2 linked regions of the Mesorhizobium japonicum MAFF 303099 genome follow. The protein of the gene in region 1 interacts with the protein of each later gene in a pairwise test. Links are inferred from orthologs where the notes say so. Each region holds a gene or a part of one and is shown on either strand. Other genes may lie near its edges.

Evidence for each region. The genes of interacting proteins can lie anywhere in the genome.
Region 2: the proteins of MAFF_RS21810 (region 1) and MAFF_RS17610 interact in binary tests that used the Escherichia coli proteins (3 or more experiments, as listed by UniProt). The link is inferred for Mesorhizobium japonicum MAFF 303099 from one-to-one orthologs.

The regions. Positions count from the first base shown.
Region 1 is NC_002678.2:4,246,765-4,255,180, forward strand. The notes cover bases 1,011-4,331. They hold MAFF_RS21810 ([protein-PII] uridylyltransferase), read right to left. Parts: upstream 4,013-4,331; coding sequence 1,211-4,012; downstream 1,011-1,210. Other genes in these bases: murJ (murein biosynthesis integral membrane protein MurJ), read right to left, coding at 1,011-1,164; MAFF_RS21815 (glycosyltransferase family 25 protein), read right to left, coding at 4,103-4,331. In the rest of the region: more of murJ, read right to left, coding at 1-1,010; more of MAFF_RS21815, read right to left, coding at 4,332-4,900; MAFF_RS21820 (heavy metal translocating P-type ATPase), read left to right, coding at 5,319-7,838; CopM family metallochaperone, read left to right, coding at 7,881-8,273; MAFF_RS21830 (aldo/keto reductase), read left to right, coding at 8,363-8,416.
Region 2 is NC_002678.2:3,385,004-3,391,318, forward strand. Bases 3,014-5,832 are described here. They hold MAFF_RS17610 (P-II family nitrogen regulator), read right to left. Parts: upstream 4,683-5,832; coding sequence 4,344-4,682; downstream 3,014-4,343. Other genes in these bases: MAFF_RS17605 (ammonium transporter), read right to left, coding at 3,014-4,312; tesB (acyl-CoA thioesterase II), read right to left, coding at 5,004-5,832. Also shown: MAFF_RS17590 (DNA translocase FtsK), read right to left, coding at 1-1,666; MAFF_RS17595 (hypothetical protein), read left to right, coding at 1,856-2,227; MAFF_RS17600 (hypothetical protein), read right to left, coding at 2,359-2,634; more of MAFF_RS17605, read right to left, coding at 2,957-3,013; more of tesB, read right to left, coding at 5,833-5,864; MAFF_RS17620 (ubiquinone biosynthesis hydroxylase), read left to right, coding at 5,964-6,315. UniProt on the Escherichia coli protein: Involved in the regulation of nitrogen metabolism. Regulates the activity of its targets by protein-protein interaction in response to the nitrogen status of the cell.

The DNA.
Region 1 (8,416 bases):
CATCGGCGTGCGCGTGTCCTCGCGCGCGAAATAGCCCGGGGTGAAGGCCTTGATCAGCACGAAGGCCGGCAAGCCAAGGCCGAAGATCGCCAGGATCGCCGCCACGGTCGGCGTCGAATGGTTGGCGGCGAACGCGCCGCGCTCATAGACCAGCCGCACGATCGGCTCCGCCATCACCCACAGTGCCGCCGCCGCAGGCAGCGTCATGAACAGTGTGAACTCGACGGAGCGGTTCTGCAGATTGGCGGCCTCGATGAGATTGCCCGATTTCAGCGCCCGTGACAGTTCCGGCAACAGCACGATCGCCACGGCCACGCCGACCACCCCAAGCGGCAACTGGTAAACACGGTCGGCATAGGCAAGCGAGGACACCGCACTGTCCTGCGCCGACGCGATCGCCGTGCCGATCAGCTGGTTGATCTGGGTGATGCCGCCGGTGATCGCCGCCGGCAGGGCCAGGATCAGCAGGCGCTTGACGTTCGGCGTCATCTTCGGCCGGCGGAAACCGATCGAGATGCCGGCATTGCGCACCGCCACCCAGACGATGGCGAGTTGCACGAGCCCCGCCGCCAGAACGCCCCAGGACAGGCTGAAGCCGACAGCATGCGCATCCAGCCCGCGATACCAGGCATAACCAAGCACGCTGATCAGGATGATGTTAAGGAAAGCGGGCGCGATCGCCGCCGCGAAATAGCGGCGCAACGAATTCAGCATGCCGGCCATCATGGCCGCGAGCGACATGCAGATGAGATAGGGGAACATGATCGTCGCCAGCAGGACGGTCGTCTCGAACTTGCCCGGCGTGTCGGCAAAGCCCGGCGCCACCAGGTAGCGCACGATCAGCGGCATCGCCAGTTCCATGGCGATGGTCAGCGCCAGCAGCGCCGAGAACAGCACGCCGAACACTTCCTCGGAAAAACGCTTGGCCCCGTCGGTGCCGTGCGTTTCGATCTCCTTGGCAAACAGCGGCACGAAGGCGGCGTTGAACGCGCCCTCGGCAAACAGCCGGCGAAAGGTGTTGGGGAACTGGAAGGCGGCGTTGAAGGCGTCGGCCACCGGTCCAGTGCCGAGCGCTGCCGCCATCAGCATCTCGCGGCCGAAACCGAGCGCGCGGCTCATCAGCGTGCCGGAAGCGACGGTAGCGAATTTCTTGACGAGGCTCATGCGTTCGAAGACTGCCTGTGGGAGTGGGACAAGGTGAGGATGGCAGTCACTCGGCGGCCGCCTTGGCCTTGCCGCCGCGTTCGGGCGCGATGCCTTCGAGCGTTGCCATCAGCCGGTTGCGGATGGTGGCGATGCGGGCCGGGCTATCGATCTTCTGGCCGGTGAGGTCTGTGACATAGAAGGTGTCGATGACCTTTTCACCGAAAGTGGTGATGTGCGCCGAGGCGATGTCGAGCGACAGGTCGGACAGCGTGCCGGTGATCTCCGACAGCAGGCCCGGGCGGTCGAGCCCCTCGACCTCGATGACCGAAAACCGGTTTGACAGCGTGTTGCGGATTTCGGCGCGTGGCGGGATCTTGAACACTTTGGCGCCGCGTTTTGGCTTGGTGCGCTTCTCGATCATCTCCGGCAGCCAGCTCTTGCCCGACAGCACATCCTCGATCAGCCGGCCGACGCGCTCGGCGCGGCGGCGTTCGTCCTCGTCACGGTCGAATTCCCGCGAAATCAGGATGGTGTCGAGCGCGCGGCCGTCGGCGGTGGTGAAGATCTGCGCGTCGACGATATTGCCGCCGGCGCCGACGCATGCCCCTGCAATGACCGAGAGAAGACGGGGATGGTCCTGCGCCAGAACGGTGATTTCGGTCACCGCCTCGAACTGGTGGGTCTTGACCATGGTGGCGAGCTTCTTGCCGGCTGCGTCGGCCTCGCGGACGAATTCGGCGTGGCGCAGCTGATCCGGCAGGTCGACGGTCAGCAGGTAGTTCTCATAATGCAGCCCGACATAGCGCTTGCGGTCTTTGTCGGGCCAGTCGGCGAGCGCCTCGGCCAGACGTTCGCGCGCCGCCGCCGTGCGCTGGGCGCGCGACACTTCCGAGAAACCGCCGGTCAGGAGCAACTCGGTCTCGTAATAGAGCGTGCGCAGCAACTGGCCCTTCCAGCCGTTCCACACCCCTGGCCCGACGCCCCTGATGTCGCAGACGGTGAGGACCAACAAGAGCTTCAGCCGCTCGACCGACTGCACGATCGAGGCGAAATCCTCGATGGTCTTGCGGTCGTTGAGGTCGCGCGTCTGCGCCGTCATCGACATGGCGAGGTGGTTCTCGACCAGCCAGGCGACGGTTTCCGTGTCCGCCGCCGACAGCCCCATATGCGGGCAGATGCGCCGCGCGATGCGGGCGCCGGCCTCGGAATGGTCTTCCGGCCTGCCCTTGGCGATGTCGTGCAGCAAGACGGCGACATAGAGCGCCTCGCGGCTCTTCTTCAGGCCGGGCATCAGCGAATGCGACAGCGGATGCACCTTCTCGCCATCGCCGCGCTCGATCTCGGCCAGCACGCCGATGCAGCGGATCAGGTGCTCGTCGACCGTGTAGTGGTGGTACATCGAGAACTGCATCATGGCGACGATCTTGCCGAAGTCGGGGATCAGCCTGCCCAGAAGCCCGGCCTCGTTCATCCGTCGCAGATTGAGTTCGGCATTGCGGTCCGAGGTCAATATGTCGAGGAACAGCCGGTTGGCCTCTTCGTCGCGCCGCAGCGATTTGTTGACCAGGCCGAGCGAGCGGGTGAGCAGCTTCAGCGCATCGGGGTGGAATTCCAGCCCGTGCTTGTCGGCGAACCAGAACAGCCTGAGCAAATTGACCGGATCGCGCTCGAACACCTGGTCGTCGGCGATGTTGATGCGGTGGTTGTCGACAATGAAGTCGGAGGTGCCGGCGAGCTTGCGCTTGCGGCGCTGGAAGGTGAGGAAGATGCGATTGAAGCCGGGGACGTGCTTGGCTTGTTCCTCCTCGAGCGCCGCGCAAAAGATGCGGGTCAGGTCGCCGACATCCTTGGCGACGAGGAAGTAGTGTTTCATGAAGCGTTCGACCGCCGACAGGCCGGGATGGGTGGTGTAGCCGAGCCGCTCTGCGATCTCGCGCTGGATGTCGAAATGCAGCCGCTCCTCGGCCTTGCCGGTGAGGAAATGCATGTGGCAGCGCACCGCCCACAGGAAGTCCTCGGCCTTCTGGAACTCGCGGTACTCGGCCTCGGTGAAGACGCCCTTTTCGACCAGTTCCTCGCCGGTGCGCACCCGGTAGAAGTATTTGCCGATCCAGAACAGCGTCTGCAGGTCGCGCAGGCCGCCCTTGCCGTCCTTGACGTTGGGCTCGACCAGATAGCGGCTCTCGCCGGCCTTGGCATGGCGCTCGTCGCGCTCGGCGAGCTTGGCCTGGACATATTCCGGGCCAGTCGTGCGCACCACCTCATGGTCGAAACGCAGCATCAGCTCGTCGTAGAGCTTGCGTTCGCCCCACAGGAAGCGCGCTTCCAGGATCGAGGTGCGGATGGTGATGTCGGTGCGCGACAGCCGCAGGCACTCATCGATGTTGCGGGTGGCGTGGCCGACCTTCAGGCCGAGATCCCACAGCATGTAGAGCATGTATTCGACGGTCTGCTCGCCCCATGGCGTCTGCTTGTAGGGCAACAGGAACAGAAGATCGATGTCGGATCCCGGCGCCAGCGTGCCGCGGCCATAGCCGCCGACCGCCACGACGGCCATGCGTTCGGCCGACGAACGGTTTTTCACCCGGTAGACATGCGTCGCGGCGAAATCGTAAAGCGCCCGGATCAGCTCATCCATCAGATGCGACAATCGCTCGGCGCAGGCATTGCCGCCGCCATCCTCCTTCAGCATGGCCTCGGCAATCTTTCGGCCTTCGGCGAGCCGGGCCTTGAGAAGCTGCAGGACGCCGGCGCGGGCGGCTGCTCCCGAACCGTCGCCCGCCGTGGCCGTCGTCAGCGCGGTCATCTCGCGGCGCAAGGCTTCGCCGTCGATCAGTTCATCGAGCTTCAGGGAGATTTTCGCCATAAGTATCAGTCGGCCTTGCCATTTGGGCGGCGTCTATAGCGTGTTTTCGCGGCGCTGGGTATGGGGCCTGCTGGCGGCCCGGCAAGCGGCCTAGTCCTTTGCCTCGATCGGATCGAGGGGAACGACGATCCGTTGCCGGAATCTGCAGAAATCGGCGATCCACCGTGCGGTCCGCCCGGCCTCCCTACTGATTCTCACGGCCATTGGCTTCTTCTGCCTTGTCATAAGCCCGCTCGCGGTCCGCGCGGCATCGCGTTCCTGGTCGAGCAGGCTTGGCAGCCTTCCGCCGACGAATTGATCCTGTGCGCAGAGCGCCGGGACAAGTTGGTAGATAGTCTTGCCGGCCGATATGATGGGGTCGAAGATGAGATCATCGACAGCAATGTTGACCTGCGCCGTTGCCTCCAGAAAGTCGCGTGCCGTTCGCCGCGAGAGCAGATAACCGCCAGCTCCCGGATGGCCCTTGCGGAGCCGGAACATGGAAAAACCATGCCCGGCAGAGATCCTTCTCCTCTGGATCACGGTTCTGGAGAAGAACGTTTCGAGCTTCACGACATCGGCGTCCGCCGGCACCCAACTCGTATCGCCCAGCAACGCCCCGGCCTTGCTGGAGAAGACCATGTCGTCCTCGAAAACCGCGCCGTATGGGGCCTCATCCTGCGCAATGATCGTCCAGCAGGCTCGATGACTGTGCAGGCAGGCGATTTCACTGCCGGAGAGCGGCCGGGTGGCGTGTATCGCGTGCTGCGGCTGCAGCATCAGGTCGGGATGTTCCTTGCCATCGACCCCCGCGACCCGCTCGAACCCAATGCCGATGCGGGCGAATTCCTTCGACATGTGGGCAAGCCGCTCGGGAGATCGATCGAGGTTGATGACCAGACGCTTCATTTTCACGAGCTGCTTTGTTCGAAATCCTTGCTTCCATGGAACTGGCGGGAGCCGCCAGGCATCGCGGGAGCCTTCTAGCACAGGTGGCGCTATGGTTTGTTGATCTTTTCCGGTGTGGATATCATGCCGCAATGGGAGAGCCAACAGAAAGCCAAGCTCTTAAAGCCAGCCTGACTTCCCAGGATTGCCGCAAGATCACACCCGATGTCGGGAACGCCGGATTGAAGACGAGATCATCGGCCGCCTGCCGGTAGCGTCGAGATGGTCGCGCGCCATTTACCTGACATGATGTAGCCGCCGGTTCCCGGCGAACAGCCAATGCCGGGCCAAAAACGAAAAAATCGGAACAGCCCTTGACCTTCCAGTTACTGGAAGCACTACCTCCGCAACCAGGCAGAGGCAAAGAGGCATTTTTGGAATGACGCATCCAGACCATGACCATCGCGGCGAGCACCACGCACATGGCGCGCACGGCAGCTGTTGCGCGCCGAAAGGCGCCGATGCGGCGGCCGTTCTGCGCGATCCGGTCTGCGGCATGACCGTGGATCCGGCCGCCGGCAAGCCGACATCGGAGCATGGCGGTCGTCTCTATCATTTCTGCAGCGAGCGCTGCCGTTCGAAATTCCAGGCCGAGCCGGAACAATACCTGACGGCCACCGACCCCGTCTGTGGCATGAGCGTCGACCGTGCCACAGCCAGGCACCTCGTTCGCCATGAAGGCCAGGGCTTCTATTTCTGTTCCGCCGGCTGCAAGGCGAAATTCGAGGCGGCACCGCAGACCTATCTCGGCGACAGGCCGGCGCCGCCGCCCGCGCCCAAGGGCACGCAATACACCTGCCCGATGCATCCCGAAATCATCCGTGACAAGCCCGGCTCCTGCCCGATCTGCGGCATGGCGCTTGAGCCGATGGGCGTGCCATCGGGCGATGAAGGGCCAAATCCCGAACTGGTCGATTTCACCAGGCGGTTCTGGGTCAGCGCGGTCCTGTCGATCCCGCTTCTGATCGTCGCGATGGCGCCGATGATTGGTGTGTCTTTCGAAAGCTGGGTCGATGATCGCACAAAGGTCTGGATAGAGCTGGTCCTGGCAAGCCCAGTGGTGCTCTGGGCCGCTTTTCCCTTCTTCCGCCGTGGCTGGGAGTCTGTCCTCAACCGCAGCCCCAACATGTGGACGCTGATTTCGCTGGGCGTCGGCGCGGCCTACCTCTACAGCGTCGTCGCCACCCTGTTTCCGGATATCTTCCCGCATCAGTTCCGCGGCCATGGCGGTGCGGTGCCGGTCTATTTCGAGGCCGCCGCCGTCATTGTCGCGCTGGTCTTCCTTGGCCAGGTGCTGGAACTGCGTGCCCGCGAAAAGACCGGATCGGCAATCCGCGCCTTGCTCGATCTGGCGCCGAAGACCGCGCGGCGTATGGCCGAAGACGGTTCCGAGACCGATGTACCGCTGGACAGCGTCAAGGCCGGCGATCGCCTGCGCATCCGGCCCGGTGATGCGGTGCCGGTCGATGGCACGGTGCTCGAAGGCCGCTCCTCCATCGACGAATCGATGATCACGGGCGAGCCGCTGCCGGTCGAAAAGGCCGAGGGCGACGCACTGACCGGCGGCACGCTCAACAGGCAAGGTTCGCTGATCATGCGCGCCGAACGGATCGGCGCCGAGACCACGCTGGCGCGCATCGTCGAACTCGTCGCCAAGGCACAGCGCTCGCGCGCGCCGATCCAGGGATTAGCCGACCGCGTTTCCTTCTACTTTGTCCCGGCCGTCGTCCTTGTCGCCATCGCGGCCTTCATCGCCTGGGCCATCTTCGGTCCTGAGCCCAGCCTGATCTTCGCCATCGTCTCGGCGGTCTCGGTGCTGATCATCGCCTGTCCCTGTGCGCTTGGCCTCGCCACGCCGATGTCGATCATGACCGCCACCGGGCGCGGGGCGCATGCCGGCGTGCTGATCAAGGAAGCCGCCGCGCTTGAACGCTTCGCCTCCGTCGACACGTTGATCGTCGACAAGACCGGCACGCTGACGGAGGGCAGGCCGAAACTGACGGATGTCGTCGCGGCAAACGGCTTTTCCGAAGACGAATTGCTGGGGCTCGCCGCGAGCCTGGAGAAGGGCTCGGAGCATCCGCTTGCCGAGGCCATCGTCGAGGGCGCCGCGGCGCGCGGTGCAACCGTCACCGACGCCGGGGATTTCGAGGCGGTTACCGGCAAGGGTGTTTCCGGCACGGTGTCGGGCAAGGCCGTCGCGCTCGGCAATGCCGCGATGATGGGCGATCTCGGCGTTGACGTTTCCGCCGTTTCGGCCAGCGCAGAAGCGCTGCAGGGCGACGGCAAGACGGCGATGTTCGTCGCTGTCGGCGGCACACTGGCCGGCATCGTTGCCGTCGCCGATCCCATCAAGGCGACCACCGCCGAGGCGATCAGGGCGCTGCATGACAGTGGCCTCAGGATCATCATGGCGACCGGCGACAATGAGCGCACGGCCAACGCAATCGCCAAAAGCCTCGGCATCGACGAGGTTCGCGCCGGCCTGTTGCCGGAACAGAAGGCAGCCCTGGTCGAGGAACTGCGCGGCAGGGGCGCCGGCGTCGCCATGGCCGGCGACGGCGTCAACGATGCGCCGGCCTTGGCCAGCGCCGATGTCGGCATCGCCATGGGCACCGGCGCCGATGTCGCGGTCGAAAGCGCCGGCATCACTTTGGTCAAGGGCGACCTCAACGGCATCGTGCGGGCCCGCACGCTGGCCCAGGCGACGATCGGCAACATCCGCCAGAACTTGTTCTTCGCCTTCCTCTACAATGTGCTTGGCGTGCCGGTCGCCGCCGGCGTGCTCTATCCGCTTACCGGCATGCTCTTGTCGCCAATGCTGGCGGCGGCGGCGATGAGCCTGTCCTCGGTCTCCGTCATTGCCAACGCATTGCGGCTGCGGACGTTGAAACTCTGATCCAAACCCCCAAATACGAACCCAACCAACAGGAGACCATGAATGACCTTGGCCAAGAAACTCGTGCTTTTGCTGATGGCGGCCGGAATGCTGCTCGCCGTCTTCCTCGAAAGCGTCCCGGCGCAGAGCGAAGAGATGAAACACGATATGGCTGGCATGTCGATGGGCGCGACCAGCCCTTCAACCGAAGGCTACAAGGCGGCGATGGACAAGATGCATGCCGACATGATGGCATCGCAATACACCGGCAATGCCGATATCGATTTCGTCCGCGGCATGATCCCGCACCATCAGGGCGCCATCGACATGGCCAAGGTCGAGCTTGCCAACGGCAAAGACCCGGAAATCCGCAAGCTCGCCGAAGGCGTCATTGCTGCGCAGGAAGCCGAGATCAAGCAGATGCAGGACTGGCTCGCCGCGCATCCGGTGAAGTGAGACTTTCGCGACGGGGAGATTTGGGCGAGAAACGCCTTTGGATTTCTCGCCTGCCCTGTGATGCGATTCGGCCTCGAACGGAGCCTGCCATGCCATCCACCGTCAGAACCACCACGCTGCCCTCTGGCGAAACCGTCCAGGTG
Region 2 (6,315 bases), 860 kb from region 1 along the record:
GCGGCGTCAGCCGGTAGAGCAGCGACAGGATCATGGTGTTGATGGCGACCGACTTGCCGGAGCCAGTGGTGCCGGCGACCAGCACGTGCGGCATCTTGGCGATGTCGACGATGACGGCCTCGCCATTGATGGTCTTGCCCAGCGCCAGCGCCAGTTTTGCCTTGGTCGTCTCGAAATCGCGGCTGGCCATGATCTCGCGCAGATACACCGTCTCGCGCTTGGCGTTCGGCAGCTCGATACCGATGGCGTTGCGGCCGGGCACCACGGCGACGCGGCAGGCGATCGCGCTCATCGAGCGGGCGATGTCGTCGGAGAGGCCGATGACGCGCGACGATTTGATGCCGGGCGCGGGTTCCAGCTCATAGAGGGTGACGACGGGACCCGGGCGCACGGCGATGATCTCGCCCTTGACGCCGAAATCCTCCAGCACGCCTTCAAGCAGGCGCGCATTCTGTTCCAGCGCGTCCTTGGAGAGACTTGGGTCGCGCGCGACATTCTTCGGTTCGGACAGGAAATGCAGCGACGGCATTTCGAATTTGTCCGAGCCGATCAGCGAGGTCTGCGCCTCGCGCTGGACGCGCGCGCCAGGCGCCGGGCGCGGCGCCGGCGCCTCGACGCGGGTGGCGGCATCCGAACGGAACTGCTGTACCTTGGCGGCGGGGGCCGCACGGCGCTGGGCGACGGGCTCGTCGTCGAAATCCATGTCCTCGTCGTCACGGTCGAAGATATCGTCATCGTCCGGATCCACGGAAACGCTGCGGTCATTGACCATGGCGGCGAAGAATTCCGGCTCGACGCGGGCGCGGCCACCCGGGCTCATCCGTTGCTCGGCGAATTCGGCCGATTCCACGCGCTCGGCAGCGCGCCGCCAGGCGCTGGCGCGCGGCTCCATCTCCGGCTCGTATTCGTCGCGTTCCTGCCTGCGGCGCACCGCGCGGCGATGCATCCACGCGCGCAGCGACAGCCACCAATGAGTGATGGCGCCGAGCGCTAATATGCCCTCGTCGCCCTCATCCTCTTCATTGTCGAACAGAAGATCGTCCTCGCGCGGGTCCGCTGCCGCCGGCTCTTCCATCACGGCGAAGCCGTTCTTGCGCCCGATCAACGCCGAGCCAAAGGCGAACAGCCAGAGCGTCGGCCCGGCCAGCAGCACGGCGAGCACGCTGGCGATCAGCCCGGTCGGATAGCCGCCGATCAGGACGCCGGGAATCTTGAGCACCATGTCGCCGAACACGCCGCCGAGGCCGGTGGGCAGCGGCCAGGTCTTGGGCGGAACGATGCAGCCGGCGATCGCGGCGGCGAGCAGGGCGAAGCCGAACCAGAACAGCCCGCGCTTGGGCAGCCTGTCGACACCGCGCGCCGAAAACAGCAGGTACCCCCAGATGACAGCCGGAACCAGCGCGGCGACCGCAGCAAGGCCGAAGAACTGCATGGCGAGATCGGAGAAAACCGCGCCGGCATAGCCCATGGCGTTGGTGACGGTGTTGTTGGTGGCGTGCGAGAAGCTTGGATCGGCAACGTTCCAGGTGGCGAGGCTGGCAACCCCGAAGGCTACAGCCAGAAACATGCCGGCGCCGACCAGCCGGCCGACCTGGCGCCGCGCGAAAGCCTGGATGCCGTGCCCCGTATCGGTCATCGCGAGCGGTGCTGAAGCCCCTGAACGCATGCTCTTCCCCGTCAGTGATTGCCTGGCCCGAGCACATGACGCACTCCGGCAGATTCGAACGCCAGACTATCGGTGGGAAGGTTAAGGGGGCATTAACTATAAGCGGTTGAGATCATGTCACTTCAGGTTGAAGTGGAAGCGGGCAGGATGTGCAACGTCGCCGTGCGACCGCCAGGGGTGGGTAGAGGCATGCGGTCTACCTTCCTTCGCGTGGCGGCTCTCGCTTGGGCGGCGCTTAGTCTCCTGCTCGCCGTGCACTGGTTTGCCGAGCTCGGGATGGTGGGCTTTCCGGATGGTTACGTGACACCCTTTGCCAGGGCGACCGGCCCACTCCTGCACCTGCTCGCCTCCGCCTGCCTGATACAGGGCCTGTATTTTCTGTGCAGGGCTCTCCTCGGCAAGGGATTTGGGGTGCCAGATCTTGGCCTGCAAATTCTGATTGCGGCCATACTGACGGTGGCGCCGACGTTGATTGTCTGGAATTGCCCCCATTCCCAGACCTGCAGCAGTGCCTATGAGGCGCTGACAAACACCATGATGGACGATGGGATCGGCGGATAGACTCCGCCAGCGGACGGCATCGGGACCGCCTGCGGTCTCCGCCAAAGCGCACTGGCAAACGAAGCGATGGCGGGCACCCGCCATCGTTCGGCTATAAAACGGTCGGGCCCTCCGGACCCGACCTCGTGCAATCATTTGTGACCGGCATACATCATCAGGTTGGCGCAGAATTCGGCGTGAGGCTTGCTCATCGCCGCGTCCTGGCACTCCTTCATCATCTTGTCCTGCTTGTCCTTAGCCGTCGAGGCCCAGGCTGCCTTGAAGTCCGCCTCCGGCTTCATGGTTTTCATGCTGGAATCGGTGAAGAACGGCGCCATGTTGGCCGGTTCATCCAGAGCACCGGCAAATGCCATGCCACCAACCATCGAAAGAGCGAGCGCTCCAAGGCAGATATTCTTGAGGTTCATGAGAAAGTTCCTCCCTGTTTTTGCACGAGCGTCAGAACGACGATCGCCCCCACAGTTCGGAACCAAAGCGGTCGATGTTTCTTCCCAAGGGTCCATCACGCGAACGTGATTGCGCGAACCAGGGGTATAGACAGAACATTTTACCAAAAAAGAGGCCCGGAAACAATCCGGGCCTCAAGGCGTGAGCTCCTTGCGGGAGCGTCACGACGGGATCTCTGGAGCAGTCCCTGGGAGAGCCGGATTGCGATTCTCCCGGGAATTGCGTGAGGGACAATGGGGCCGGCGGGAGGAGGATCCGCCGGCCCCGTTGGCGAGGCTGGCCTTACGGCACCACTTCGCCATGCTGGGAGATGTCGAGGCCTTCGACCTCTTCCTGGGTCGTCGGACGCAGGCCGACCAGCGCCTTGACGATGTAGAGGATCACGAAGGTGGCGATCGCCGTCCACAGGATGGTGAAGACGATGCCGTAGAGCTGGGTGACCACAGAGCCGCCCTTGCCGAGCGCGTTGATCGCCGGATCGGCCAGCGCGCCGGTGAGCAGCGCACCGATGATGCCGCCGACGCCGTGCACGCCGAAGGCATCGAGCGAGTCGTCATAGCCGAACATGTGCTTCACCTTGACCGCCGAGATGTAGCAGAGCACGCCGGCAACGATGCCGATGATGAAAGCGCCGGTCGGGTTGACGAAGCCGGAAGCCGGCGTCACCGCGACGAGGCCGGCGACGGCACCCGAGATGATGCCGAGCACCGAGGGCTTCTTGGCGACGATCCATTCAGCGAACATCCAGGCGAGCGCGGCGGCAGCGGTGGCGACCTGCGTGTTCATCATCGCAGCGCCGGCAAGACCGTCCGCCGCCAGTTCCGAACCGGCGTTGAAGCCGAACCAGCCGACCCACAGCAGCGAAGCGCCGATCACCGAATAGACCAGGTTGTGCGGCGCCATGTTGGTGGTGCCGTAGCCTTCGCGCTTGCCAAGAACCAGCGCGCAGACCAGGCCCGCGACACCGGCGTTGATGTGGACGACCGTACCGCCGGCGAAGTCGAGCACGCCAGCCGTGCCGAGGAAGCCGCCACCCCAGACCCAATGTGCGATCGGGCAATAGACCACGATCAACCACAGCGCCATGAACAGCAGCAGCGCCGAGAACTTCATGCGCTCGGCGAAGGCGCCGGCGATGAGGGCAGGTGTGATGATGGCGAAGGTCATCTGGAACATCGAGAAGACGAATTCAGGAATGTTCGAGACCCCCGGCAGCCAGAGCGTCGAGACCGTGATGCCGTGATGGAAGAATTTCGAGAAGCCGCCGAGATAGGCATTCATGCCGCCGCCGTCGGAGAAGGCCAGCGAATAGCCGAACATGAACCACAGCACCGTCACCAGGCAGGTGATGGCGAAGCTCTGCATGATGGTGGCGAGCACGTTCTTCTTGCGCACCATGCCGCCGTAGAACAGCGCCAGGCCCGGAATGGTCATCATCAGCACCAGGGCCGTCGAGGTCAGCATCCAGGCGGTGTTGCCGGTGTCGAGCACCGGGGTGGGAGCGGCAGCCGGGGCGGCTGCGGCAGCGGCCGGAGCGGCTTCCTGCGCAAAGGCGGCGACGCTGCCCAATGCTGCCAGAGCAAGCGAGCCCAGCAGGGCCGCCCGTCCCGTTGTCTTCAAGGTGGAAGAAATATTCATTGAACTCTCCATTGGAATACGTGTTCGCCGCTCAGAGCGCGTCGGTGTCTGTTTCGCCGGTGCGGATGCGCACCGCCTGATCGATGCCGAAAACGAAGATCTTGCCGTCGCCGATCTGGCCGGTCTTGGCCGCGGCGGTGATGGCTTCGACGGCCTTGTCGACCGTATCGGCACTGACAGCGACCTCGATCTTGATCTTCGGCAGGAAACTGACCGCGTATTCCGCTCCGCGATAGATTTCCGTATGTCCCTTCTGACGCCCGTAGCCTTTGACTTCGGTGACGGTCAGGCCCTGGATGCCGACGGCGGTAAGCGCTTCGCGTACCTCGTCCAGCTTGAACGGCTTGATGATTGCCATCACGATTTTCATAAGGTTTCACCCTTTGCTGTTGCGGTCCCCCGCGTTTGCACGACTTCACCGATCCCAAAGAGCCGGAGAGTGCCCACAAGGATTCAAGCTCCGTGCCAAGTGCCGAAGCAGCCTGTTAACCTGTTGTAAACAAAGGGAATGAGGGGATTGGAGGCAGCGAGTGCCAATGCCTGCGGCACGCCATGTGCTCAAAAATTATGCAATTTTTCGATTTTGCCTAATTTGCCGGCTTTGAGCACGATCCCGAAAAGCCGAGCCGGGTTTTCCCGGACAAACGGTTTTCGTTTGTCAGTGATCCTGCTCAAACAAGACTCGCAATGCTCAACGCTTGAGCCGGATCAACCCTTCCTGGGCCATCGAGGCGATCAGCGTGCCGTCGCGCGCATAGAGCGTGCCTCGACTGAAGCCGCGCGATCCCGAGCTCGATGGGCTGTCCTGCGCATAGAGCAGCCAGCCGTCGAGCGAGTGCGGCCGGTGGAACCACATCGAATGGTCGAGACTCGCCGCCTGGATGTCGGGATCGAACAGGCCACGTCCATGCGCGAAGGTCGAGGTGTCCAGCAGCGTCATGTCGGAGAGATAGGCGAGCAGCACCGATTGCAGCGCGCGGTCATCGGGAACCGGGCCGGCAAGGCGGATCCAGACATTCTGCCGGGGCGGCAGCTTGTCGCGGCTTTCATAGTGCTGGAGATTGACCGGCCTGAGCTCCAGCGGCCGTTCGCGTGCCCAGAAGCGGCGCACCGCCTCCGGCACACGTTCGGCTCTTTCGAGCAGCTGGCGCTGCGTCGGCAGCCCTTCCGGCGGCGGCACGTCGTCAGGCAGTGCGAATTGGTGTTCCAGCCCCTTTTCGTCGACCTGGAACGAGGCTTCCAGCGAAAAGATCGCCTGTCCGTGCTGGATCGCCAGCACGCGCCGGGTGGTGAAGGAGCCGCCGTCGCGGATGCGGTCGACCTCGTAGACGATCGGCACCCTGATGTCGCCCGGCCGCATGAAATAGCCGTGCAGCGAATGCACGAAGCGGTCCGGTTCCACCGTCCGCTGCGCCGCCACAAGCGCCTGGGCGATGGTCTGGCCGCCGAAGACGCGCTGCCACTCCACCTGGGGGCTGCGACCACGATACAGATTGTGTTCCAGCCTCTCGAGGTCGAGAATGCTCAGAAGCTCGTCGATCGCCGCCGTCATGTTTTGTGACCTCGCCGCAAAATTGCTATGGCGGTTTCCGACAGGAAGAACGAGCCGTCAAGGGCGCAGGTCCGGGCCGGCGCGCAAGGAGCCAAGACAATGGAACGCAAGGCGGACGCCAAGACCATATCCGGGCTCGATGTTCTCGTCGCCGGCGCCGGCTATGTCGGCCTGGCCACCGCCGTCTCGCTGAAACAGGCGCGACCCCATCTGGCCGTGGCGCTGGTCGACGCCGCGCCCGCCGGCGCCTGGCAACGCGACGGCCGCGCCTCGGCCATTGCCGCTGCCGCTTGCCGCATGCTCGACCAGCTCGGTGTCTGGGCCGAGATCGCGCCACAGGCGCAGGCGATCACCGAGATGATCATCACCGATTCGCGCAGCGCCGATCCAGTGCGCCCGGTCTTCCTGACCTTTGGCGGCGAAGTCGCGCCGGGCGAGCCCTTCGCCCATA